2 regions of the Senegalia sp. (in: firmicutes) genome follow, and region 2 is predicted to be linked to the other one. Evidence: riboswitches for the same ligand, from Rfam matches in the RefSeq annotation. Region 2 holds a riboswitch; the other holds the start of a gene.
What was found. A riboswitch is a leader RNA that binds a small molecule or an ion and turns the genes downstream of it on or off. The one in region 2 is predicted to bind thiamine pyrophosphate.

Region 1: another riboswitch for thiamine pyrophosphate. It lies ahead of thiW (energy coupling factor transporter S component ThiW); the one in region 2 lies ahead of ACTHUW_RS00180 (MTH1187 family thiamine-binding protein).

Annotation. Positions count from the first base shown of each region.
Region 1 is NZ_JBQCYD010000019.1:12,808-19,159, reverse strand. It holds gene deoD (purine-nucleoside phosphorylase) at 1-550, shown strand, start outside; gene cytX (putative hydroxymethylpyrimidine transporter CytX) at 677-1,864, opposite strand; gene thiW (energy coupling factor transporter S component ThiW) at 1,923-2,399, opposite strand; TPP riboswitch at 2,449-2,558, opposite strand; gene ACTHUW_RS06800 (hypothetical protein) at 2,826-4,328, shown strand; gene ACTHUW_RS06795 (OsmC family protein) at 4,422-4,862, shown strand; gene ACTHUW_RS06790 (APC family permease) at 4,972-6,352, shown strand, end outside.
Region 2 is NZ_JBQCYD010000001.1:29,473-35,824, forward strand. It holds gene ACTHUW_RS00165 (ABC transporter ATP-binding protein) at 1-694, opposite strand, end outside; gene ACTHUW_RS00170 (ABC transporter substrate-binding protein) at 672-1,676, opposite strand; gene ACTHUW_RS00175 (ABC transporter permease) at 1,695-2,462, opposite strand; gene ACTHUW_RS00180 (MTH1187 family thiamine-binding protein) at 2,434-2,724, opposite strand; TPP riboswitch at 2,797-2,897, opposite strand; gene grxC (glutaredoxin 3) at 3,004-3,264, shown strand; gene ACTHUW_RS00190 (sugar O-acetyltransferase) at 3,286-3,837, opposite strand; gene murI (glutamate racemase) at 3,848-4,600, opposite strand; gene ACTHUW_RS00200 (phytoene desaturase family protein) at 4,697-6,214, opposite strand.

The DNA.
Region 1 (6,352 bases), on a different contig from region 2:
AACATATAAGGGAAAAAAAGTGTCTGTAATGGGTACAGGAATGGGAATTCCTTCTATAGCTATATACACATATGAGCTAATTCATTTTTATGGGGTGAAAAACCTGATAAGAGTAGGCTCATGTGGTGCATATCAAGATGATATGAATTTATATGATTTAGTAATAGCAATGGGTGCAAGTACTGATTCAAACTATGCAAATCAATTTGATTTAGGTGGTACTTATTCAGCTACAGCTTCTTATAATTTACTTGAAAAAGCTAAAAAAGCAGCAGATGAAAAGGGAATCAAAACTCATGTAGGTAATGTATTAACTTCTGATACTTTCTATCAAAATGATCCTGATTCATGGAAGAAGTGGGCTAGTATGGGAGTACTTGCTGCAGAAATGGAAACATATGCACTTTATACTAATGCAGCTAAAGCAGGTGTAAATGCTCTTACTATTCTTACAGTTTCTGATTCATTAGTTAAAAATGAAGAAACTAGTCCAGAAGAAAGACAAGAAAGTTTTACTAATATGATGGAAATAGCACTAGAACTTGCTTAAAAAATAAATAAATTCAGCAGAGAGACTATATTGTTAGCTCATGCTGAATTTATTATATTATTGGTTTTATTTAATGAATATACATCTGTTTTTTATCAGTAGATAGGTTTAACTCTAGAGTATTTGTTATATGGTGGAGGATTGGGAAATTTTTAGCTTACATTTTAAGGAAATGTAGTATAATAGTGAAACAATAATCATAACGGGGAGTGTGGTCCCTATTGATAAATCCACATTTACAACTATCCTATATATAAATACACCTAAAATCCAAATCATAAGAGCGAGAATATCTGATTTAAATTGATTTTTAAGTATGTAGTAATCTGTAATTAATATGGCAAATAAAGGTACAAACATAGCACCTATCCAAAGAAGAAAGCTTTCGTAGGCTGTCATTGGAAATGTAAGTGCGATAACAACTGAAATTACTAGAACACCTGTACCTAAATGTTTTTCAGATAATGAAGGTATAAGATTTTTAATAGATAAACCTGCACTAAAGGCATCTAGATATGTGGTTGATATTGTGGATAGCATTATGATTGCTACTCCAAAAAATCCATAGCCTTGATTTAATAATATTGATCCAATATCTGTACTTTGAAAACCTAATGCTGCTATTAGACCAACAAAATACATAAGGGAGCTTCCTATAAAATATCCTACAAAGGTCCCTAAATTTCCTGCTAATTTACTCTTGCTATCTCTTGTATAATCTGCTACTAGAGGGACCCAAGATATTGGCATTACTATAGTCAATTCTAGTGCAAGACCAATAGACATAGTATGGAGATTAGGCATAGATGTAATATCTCCAGTAGTAAGTCCAAGGCGAATTAGAATCATAGTTATAATTAGCATTAATAATCCAACAACTATATTACCTGCTTTCCATAAACCCTTCCCTGCATATAGCCATATTCCTATAAATATACCTAATACTATAATCCACAGTGATGGATTTCCAAAGGAAAATATATTTTGAGTTAATATAGAGGTAGCAGCACCACCAGATATAAGCATAATTACTGTCCATCCTATCAGCTGAATTGCATTAAGAAATGAAAATAAGCTTTTGCCATATTTTCCAAAAGTAAGTTCAGTTGTTTCCATACTTGCAAGCTTTTTTTCATATCCAATATTCCCAGCAGCAACCATAATAAAACCACCAATAACATGGCCAATTATAATTATAAATAAACCTAACTTAAAACCTAAAGGAGCAAGCAAGCCTCCGGTCATTATTTCAGCAACTGAAATTGCAGCTCCAAACCATAATGCAGTAAGACTAAATCCACTAAATTTATTCATTTTCAAATCCCCTTTTATAATGATTCTTAAAAATATTTAATACTTCCATCATATTTTTTCACTCCTTTTTATGATTTCCTAATGACTTGACTATAAATAGGCCAATAACTGATCCCCCAATACTTGAAATAATAAATGGTGGGATAAAGAAGAATACACCTATTTCAGAGCCTAAAAGAAACTTTGACAGCGGGAATGCAGCTAGACTTCCAATTATACCTGTACCAATTACTTCACCAATACTTGCAGCATATGATTTTCCAAGATATGTATAGGCAATTCCAGCAAACATTGCACCAAATATACTTCCAGGAAATGCAAGTATTGAACCGACTCCCAACATGTTTCTTAATAATGAAATTAGAAAAGCATTGGCAACTGCATAACATGGACCCAGTAGGATAGCACTTATAACATTAATTGCATGCTGCAGTGGGTAGCACTTGGCGACTCCAGCAGGAATAACGACTATGTGGCTTGCAAGTGTACCGATTGATATCAGTAATCCACTTAAAACTATTTTCTTTGTGCGCATAAAAAACCTCCTTGTATTTTTGTACTAGGAGGGAATAAGCGTCTGCATTTTATGCATTATTTGACTTTCCTACGCTGGTATTATCCAGATCAGGTATAAGGGTAAGAAACTTACGGGTTTCACTTTCAGCTGTCCTATACAGCTCCCCTAGTACAATTGTATTATTAACTTGTGAACAATATATCAGATGCTAAACGGTTTGTCAAATTAATATGTATAAAAAATACCTATAATAAATAAAAAAACAAAATTATCAAATCTTCAATATTTAAAATATTCTTTAGTATGGCTTCTCTTATAGTTTTGGTTGGGTCTACTACTTGAGATGTAGCTTCATATTGGGACTATAGATGTATCCCCAATATAAAATGTATATTGGGGATTATTTATGTTTAAATTTTTTAGTATTGTGGATAATACTATATTATGATGATAAAAAAAGATATAGATAAATTCAAACCTTATTGGCCGGAGACTTTAATTTTTTGGGGTGCAGGAGCTACAGCAAGCTTGGGACTAAGTTCGACTTCTAAAATTGGAGAAATAATATATATTCTTTCAGATATAGATTCATGTGAAAGTTTAAAAATAAGAATAAATAGAGCATTTCCAAGTGTAGAAGAAAATATAAAGGATGAATTAGAAAGTTTAATTACAATATTAGATGAAGAAAAGTGTGATATAGAAGCTGAAAGAAATTTAGGATTTTCTAAGAAACGTATTTCTGAACTTAAGAAAATATATAATTTCTTTATTCTAAAAGAGATAATGAAAAGATGTCCAGGGATTAAAAATGGTGAGTTTAATCTAGTTGATTTATATAATTTAATAGATTTACATATACAAACAGGTCAGGGATTTAATACTGAAAAAACTTATGTAAGACCTGAACAATTAATTATAGCAAGGAATACTTTAAATATGATTATATCTATAATTCATGCTATAGAATATAGGCTAGCTTTAAGGGATAAAAGAAAAGAAATAAATGATTATTTTCAATTTGTATGTTTGCTAGAGGAAATCATGCAAAATGAAGGTAGGAGTAAAATAAATGAGGAAATTAATTTATATGATAGAGATTTTTATTTATTTAGCTATGCTATTATTAGTATGAATTGGGATCCAATATTTTTGTGGATATTATTTAATGCCCATAGAAAATTAAATAAGGATTCTTCTATAAAACTATTTACTGATCTAGCATATTTCATGGCAATTCGTGAAATAGAAGGACATAGCCCAAGTCACTTTTTTCCTATGAATGAAACTGCTGTGCAAAGATTAAATTATAATGAAAAATTAACTGGAGAAACATTTAGAATTGGTAAGTTTTATTTTCCCCATGGATGCCATGGTTTTAGAGAATGTCCCAATTGTGGTAAATTGACTTTTTATCTAGGTGATGAATGGAATATATTTTCAAAGACTCTTTTCCCTCCTCAAATTATTCCTTCTTTAGCTTATAATAGTTATAGGTCTTTTGAAGAAAAAGAAAAACATGATTATGGTAAGATAGATGCGCTTCAATGTACTCACTGCGGTCATATGACTGAGACCCACCATACTTTTTTAGAGATGCCTACTAATTTTAAGGCAAGACATCCTTCATTTATCCAGGAAATTGAAAGAGATATGAAAATAGCAATACAAAAAGCTAAACATATTATTTTCATGGGATATTCTTTGCCTAAAGATGATTTAATATATAGGAGCATACTTGCTGGAAGAAAAGAAATAGGTAAGGATTCTCCTAAATGTTCTATTGTAAATTTTGATAGAAGCCTACCTGATAAATGGATATATAAAGATGAGATATTATCTTATGATGTTAATAATAGGAAAAAAGAAATATTTGAAAATATATCTGAAATTTTTGGGGAAGATAATATAAGGTTTTTGGTAAAGGCATACCAAATGTATTTTTAGAAAATGATAAAGTAAGTATGAAAAGAATAAAAGGATTATTGAATTGGACATAATTAGTAAAGAAAAAAATATAAAAAATTAAGGAGATAAAATATGACTATAGAAGTTTCAAAGGCGACATCACATTTATTAGATGGAGTAAAGGTAGAATCAAGTGTTCGAGAATTTAAAATGATTTTAGATGAACCTGAAAAAACAGGAGGTACAAATAGTGCAATGCATCCTGTAGAGGCACTTCTTTGTGCGCTTGGATCTTGTCAATCTATAATAACTAGAGGGATTGCAGAAAAGATGGGTGTAGAAATTGAAGATTTAAAGATTGAACTTGAAGGAAAACTTGATACAAGAGGATTTGAAGGTGATACTAGCATAAGGCCTGGACTAGCAGATATTAAATCTAAATTCATCATAAAATCTAATGAATCGCAAGAAAAGATTAATGAGATGATGGAAAAGGTGAAAGAATTTTGTCCAGTAGGAGATACTGTATCTAATGGAACAAATTTAGAGGTTGATTATAGCATTAAAAAATAAGTTAAAACAATTACTCCCCAATATAAAATGTATATTGGGGATAATTTTTATTTATTTTAGGAAATTTGTGGGTAAGTATAAAAAATAAGTATTAAAAATAATATAAGAGGTGTTTAAGATTTTAAAAAAGAAAAGAAAGAAAAAAGTCAAACTAGAAAAGAGTTTAAGTCCTATTAATGTATTTTCACTCGCAGTTGGTAGTATCATAGGTTGGGGTACTTTTGTTATGCCGGGGAATTTATTTTTAAAAACTGCAGGGCCATTAGGTACAGCTATAGGTATGAGTATAGGTGCTATTATAATGTCTATAATTGCTATAAGTTATGGATATATGGTGCAAAAGTTTCCTGTTGCCGGTGGAGAATTTGCCTTTTCTTTTAAGGGATTTGGTAGAAATCATGCCTTTGTATGTGCTTGGCTTTTAGGATTATCTTATCTTTCTATTGTGCCTTTAAATGCTACAGCTCTTGCCATGATAGGAAGATATATGTTTCCTGGTTTATTACAAAGAGGACTCATGTACTCAGTTGCTGGCTGGGATGTATATTTAGGTGAGGTTTTATTTGCATCTATTGCTTTAATTATATTTGCTATAACAAGCATCAAAGGTATGAAAGTTTCTGGTGTTTTACAGACTATAATGAGCTTTATTTTAATTTTTGCTATTTTAATATTAACTATTGTAGGATTTTTAAGAACTGATAATCCAATTGAAAATTTAAAGCCATTCTTTGTTGAAGGTATTCCACCTTTATCAGGAATACTTGCTATAGTTGCTATTGCTCCTTGGGCGTATGTAGGTTTTGATTCTGTTCCTCAAGCAGCTGAAGAATTTGATTTTGAGCCTAAGAAAGCTTTGAAAATAATGATTTTTTCTATTACTTTTGGTGGAATCATGTATATATCTATGAATACAGTTACAGCTTTAGTGTTGCCATGGGAATCTGCTATGGAAAGTGAACCTTTTTGGATAACAGGTGATGCTATTGAATCCCTTTTAGGGAATGTAGGATTACTATTACTTGGACTTGCACTTATTTCTGCTATTATTGCTGGTATAATAGGCTTTTATATGGCTTCTAGTAGATTACTTTTATCCATGGCAAGGGCAAAGGCGCTTCCTAGCTGGTTTGGTAAGATTCATCCCAAGTATCACACTCCTGTAAATGCACTGAAGTTTGTACTTTTAATTGCTTTAATTACCCCTTGGTTTGGAAGGCAAGTTTTAACATGGGTTGTAGATATGGCATCTATTGGTGCAGCTACTGGATATTTTTACACTTCAACTTCAGCCTTTAAATTTCTTAGAAAGGAAAAGGGGCCTATTTTACTTAAGATAGCTACAGTTTTAGGTGCTATATTATCTGTAGGATTTATATTACTTCTTATAGTTCCAGGAATGCCAGCATACTTATCATTGCCATCTAGGATAGCACTCATTATTTGGGCAGCTCTTGGTATAGTATTTTACCTATCAATTAGAAAATCAT
Region 2 (6,352 bases):
TATCTTTATGTCTTGGCTTTGGTAAATCTATTATTATCTCTTCTTTTACATTTGCTGGTCTTTCAGATAATATATATATTCTATCTGATAGAAATATTGCCTCTTCTACATCATGAGTAATAAAAAATATTGAAGCTTCTAATTTATCTAGTATATCTAAGAGCCACAATTGCATTTTAGATTTAGTTATAGCATCAAGCCCTCCAAAAGGCTCATCCAATAAAATTATATCTTCTGAAAACATATATGTGCGAAGGAGTGCTGCGCGTTGCTTCATACCCCCTGATAATTGATGAGGATATTTATATTCAAATCCATCTAATCCAAATATATGAAAGTAATCAGCTACCTTTTTACGTGCTTGTTTTTTATCCATTCCCTTTAATACTAAGGGAAGAGATACGTTATCAATTATTTTTTTCCAAGGCATAAGTAAATCTTTTTGATACATATAACTTACCCTGCCAGTTTTTGATGTATAATCTTCACCTTCTATATAAATATTGCCATCATCTGGTTTCATGAGTCCTGATATAATATTAAAAATAGTGCTTTTTCCACTACCACTTGGTCCGAGTATGGTTACAAATTCTTTTTCATTTAAATTTAATGTAATGTCATCTACAATTAATAAATCTTCAAATGATTTGGAAATATTATTTATTTCAACTTTATTTTTCTGGCAAGAAGTCATTTGTATACGCCTCTTTTACTTCAAGTTCACTTTCTATTAATTTCTTTTCATACATCCAATTAGCATAGTTGCTCCAGATATCTTCTTTCATTTCTCCCCATCTATCTACACCTTTTTTATATTCATCAGCTAAATATTTTTGGCTTTCTATTGCTATATTCTCATCTATTTCTGAATTGTCTTTTAATAGTTCCATTGCTGCTTCTTTTGGTTTTTCTATTGAAAATTCATATCCTTTTTCTGTAGCCTTTAGAAATTTCCTTGCAAGCTCTGGCTTATCTTCTAATAATTTTTCATTTGCAATTATAACTGGTGTATAGAAATTTAAATCTTTATCAAAATCTTGAAGTTTAATAAAATTCAAATCTATTCCTTTTTCTTTAGCTGCTACACCATCCCAACCATAAAAAATCCAAGTGAAATCTACATGATCCTTTACCGCAGTAAAAAAATCTAGACTACCTATATTCACCATTTCCACTTTAGAAAAATCAGATTCTTCCTTTTCCATAAGCCCCTTTATCATTGCTTCTTCCATAGGTGCACCCCAGCCACCATACTTTTTATCTTCAAAATCTTTTGGAGTTTCTATGTTTTTGTCTTTTGGCGATGCAAATCCAGAAGTATTGTTTTGTATTACAGCTGAAATAGCCTTTATAGGCAGAGGATTTTCTGAAGTTCTTGCATAAGTAACTTCTTCTTGATAACTAATTCCAAATTCCCCTTGTTCATTAGCTATTAAATTTGCAGCCCCACCTTCTGATGGTTGAATTATTTCAACATCCAAACCTTCTTCTTCATAATAGCCTTTATTCTTTGCTACATATAATCCTGTATGATTAGTATTTGGTACCCAATCTAAAATCACAGTTACTTTTTCTAACTCTTGATTCTTTTTATTGCTTGTCTCATCATTTGAACAAGCTACTATAATTGATGATACTAGTATTAATATTATAAATATAGAAATCACTTTTTTCATTTATTTTCACTCCATTTATTAATTTTTATTGACTTCTTCCCAAGGCATTAAATATTTTTGAAATAAATTAATAATTTTAAATAGTATCATGCTAAGAATAACTATTATTATTATAACTGCAAAAAACTTATCTAATGCAAATGAATGCCTTACTCTTATCATATATACTCCAAGCCCATCTTTTCCTCCTAGCCATTCTCCTATAACTGCTCCCATAATACTATATGTTGCAGCTATTCTAAGTCCAGAAAAAAAACTAACTAAGGATGCTGGAAACTTTACTTCTTTAAATATTTGAAATCTACTTGCTCCCATGGATTTTAACAAGTTTAGTAAATCCTTATCTACAGATTCAAGTCCATGAATTAAACTAACTAATATAGGGAAAAAACATACGAGAATTACTACCATTATTTTTGGCAGTTTTCCAAAACCAAACCATGCAGCAAATAGTGGTGCTAAAGCAATTATTGGTACAGTTTGAGATACTATTATTATTGGATAAATTGCTTCTTTTATTATTTTTATATTATCCATAATAATAGCTAAGATTATAGCAAGTATTATAGCTATTATAAACCCAAGTGCTGCTTCTTGAATTGTTGTAGATATATGTTTCCATATTTCTGGATGTATATTTGGAAACACCTTTATGATATCTGTAGGTGAAGGCAAAATATATTGCTTAACCACACCAATTTTAACTACTAATTCCCAAATAAATAATAAAAAGAAAAAGAAAACACTAGGTATTATCTTACTTTCTATATTTCCCCACCTTTTCATTCATTGTCACACCTTCTGCTTTATAATCTATTTTTACTACTGATAATACTCTAGAAGAACCTTCTCTTACACATATATTTTGAGCTTCTTTTACTATATCCATAAGATCATCAAATTCTCCTTCCATTGTAGTTCCCATAGGTCCTACTTGATATTTCACTCCTGAATTATCAATGTATTTTATAACTTCATCAACTACATCATATAATCTTTCATCCTCTACTCTTGGTAATACTTGAAGTTCTACATTTACTATTGGCACAAAACCATCTCCTTTAAATTGATTTATTAAATAAAATAAACCCCTCCATATATATGAAGGGGTAAATATCTAAGGTGCAAATATTATTCTCCCTTCGCTGGCATTATCCAGTGCAGGTCTAATGGGTCGAATTTTATTTCCTCTCAGCTAAATTAGCTCCCCAGATTTTTATTATATTTCAAATTAATTGTAATACATTAAATCTTAAATGTCAATTATATTAATTGAACTTATAATTATTGGGTAAATTAAATATATGAAAATTTAGGAGGTTTTTAAATGTCAAAAGATGTTAAAATCTACACTACTAGTACTTGTCCATTTTGCCTAAGGGCTAAAAGATTAATGGATAATAAAGGTGTAGAATATGAAGAAATAGAAATAAGCAATAATATGGAAAAATTAGAAGAGTTAAAGAAGGAAACCAATAGTAGTACTGTACCTCAAATTTTTGTAGATAATAAATTTATCGGTGGGTGTGATGAAATAGTAGCACTTCATAAAAAAGGTGAGTTTGATCAAGTTTTTGGTATAAAATAAAGGTGGCTATAATAGCCACCTTTATTTTATATCTTTTATTATTTTAGCTGGATTTCCTCCAACTACTTTATTAGCTTCCACACTCTTAGTTACAACACTACCACCAGCAATCACAACATTATCTCCAACTGTTACTCCAGGATATATAGTAGATCCTCCACCTATCCATACATTTTCACCTATTTTTATAGGGCGAGCAAACTCTAGCCCAGAATTTCTCTCTATAGGATCTGTTGGGTGAGTTGCAGTATATATTCCAACATTAGGTCCTATCATTACATTATCGCCAAATTCAACCTTACAGGAATCTAATATAACACAATTATGATTTACATAAAAATTCTTTCCTATGACAATATTATAGCCATAGTCACAAAAAAAATTAGGCTCAATATAAGAATCATTTTCTGTATCAAAAAGTCTTTTAAGAACTTCTTTTCTTTCATCTAATTGATAAGGTTTCATATCATTATATTTTTTACATAATATCTTTGCTCTCATTCGATCTTCAAATAATTCTTCATCTGTAGCATCATACATATCTCCAGCTATCATTTTTTCTTTTTCAGTCATGAGTACACCTCTATTTGTTTAATATATTTAAATACTTTTTAAGTTCTTCTTTATCCTCCCTACCAGAAATATAAAAAGTTATTTTACTTTCTTTTTGATCCTTTTTTTCTTTTATATTTAATATGTTTTTTAAATTTTTGATAGTACCATAGTTACCATCTATTATATCTATATCTTTTGGAAGTACTTCTTTAAAATATTCTTTATAATATGGAAAATGAGTACATCCAAGAACTACAGTTCCATATTCTTCTAAGTTAAACTTTTCAAATTGCTTTTTTAAATAGGGTAGTATTATATTTTTATCAAAAATAAAGCTTTCAGCATATTCTACTAATTTAGGTAGGGGCAATGGCTCTACTATATTCCAAGAATTTAATTTTGTCACTAGATCATTAAATTTTTTCTCTTGTAAAGTCAAGTTGGTTGCTGTAACTATAACTTTTCTATTATCTGAACTTTCTATTGCAGGCTTTAAGGCAGGTTCCATCCCTATTATTGGAAAATCATATCTCTCTCTTAAATCTTTTATGGCAATACTTGTAGCTGTATTACATGCTATTATAAGTGCATCAATATTTTTGTCATTTAAAAATTCTACAACTTTAAATATATATTTTTTCACATTTTCTTTTGGTTTTGTTCCATATGGAACATTAATTGTATCTGCATAATATATATATTCCATACCAGGTAACTGATTTAAAGCTTCCTTTAAGACAGTTATCCCTCCTACTCCTGAATCAAATATTCCAATCTTCATATTGTATCCTCCATAATGCTTTATTATAATATATTATAAAGTATTTCCATTATGAAGACAAATATAATTTAAATTTAAAATAAAAACATCAATGCTTTAAAGCATTGATGCCTTTTGTAACTTTTTAGGTTTATTTTTATTGTATTCTTCAAGTAAATCTGAAGTTATAATTCCTGATTCAAATATAGTTGGTAAACCACTACCAGGATGAGTACCTCCACCTACTAAATAACAGTTATCAAACTCCTCAAACTTATTATGTGGTCTAAAATATAACATTTGTTTTATATTGTGCCCTAAATTAAATACAGCACCTTCATGAACATTCATATCTTCTTCCCAATTCTTTGGTGTTATCATTCTTTGGGCTTCTATATGTTTTCTTAAATCAGGAAATCCGCCTTTTGTTTCTAATATATCTAATACCTTTTCTCTGAATTTATCTTTTTCACTATCCCAATCAATGTTAGATGTATTATTTGGTACAGGAACTAAAACATATATTGTAGATTTTCCTTGTGGAGCTACAGATTTGTCAGTTACTACTGCATTTTGAACATATATAGATGGATCTTCTGATAAGATTTTGCTATTTCCTATTTCATAAACATTATTTTTATAATCTTTTGAAAAAATTATATTATTATGTGATACATCATATACCTTGTCCACCCCTAAATAAAGCATATAGGTTGAACAAGAATAATCTTGTTTTTTAATTTTTTCTCTTGTATATTTTTTCTTGTATTTATCGTCAACTAAATTATTCATAGAATAGCCAAAATCAGCATTTATAATAGTATTATCGCTATAGCGTTTACTTCCATCAGAAAGCTCTATACCTATTACCTTTTCATCTTCAATTAATAAATTTTTAACTTCAGTATTTAAATGTAGTTTACCGCCCTCTTCTTTTATAACTCTTAACATAGCATTTGCAATTTCACCAAAACCACCCATAATATGATGTACCCCTGTTGCATGTTCAATATATGATATTATACTATATCCACCAGGACAATCCCAAGGTGACATTCCAAGATATTTAGCTTGAAAAGTAAATGCCATTTTAAGATCATCTTCATTGAAATATTTTCCAAGTACATCAAATAAATTTTTATTTAAACCTATATAAGGAATGGATCTTAAAGCTGGTTTTTTTAACATATCAGTAGGTTTTATATAACTTTCCTTTAATGCTTCAAATAATATATCATATTTTTTCTTTTCTTTTTTCATAAATACCTTATAACCTTCCACATTACCTGGAAACAATCTTTCTATTTCACTTATCATTTTATCTGGTTTTCTAGATGGATAAAATTCTCTACCATCACCATAAACTATTCTATATAATGGATCTACTTCCTTTATATCTATATAATCCTTTACTTTTCTTCCTGTTTTTTTAAAGACATCTTCTAATACATCCTTCATCATTAAAAATGTAGGACCTAAATCAAACCTATAATCACCCATATTAAAAATAGATGTTCTACCACCTATAAAGTTTTGTTTTTCAAAAATTTCTACATCATAACCTTTGTTTGCAAGTATCATACCTGCGCTCAGACCTCCTGGCCCTGCTCCTATTATGTTTACTTTCCCTTTCATAATAAACCTCCTCCGATATACTTTAATTGCAATACGTGATATTATATAATTATTATACCACAAATAAGCATATAAAAATATTTTATTATAGATTTATTGAATAAATATTACAATTCGTGGTATTATATATTTATGGGA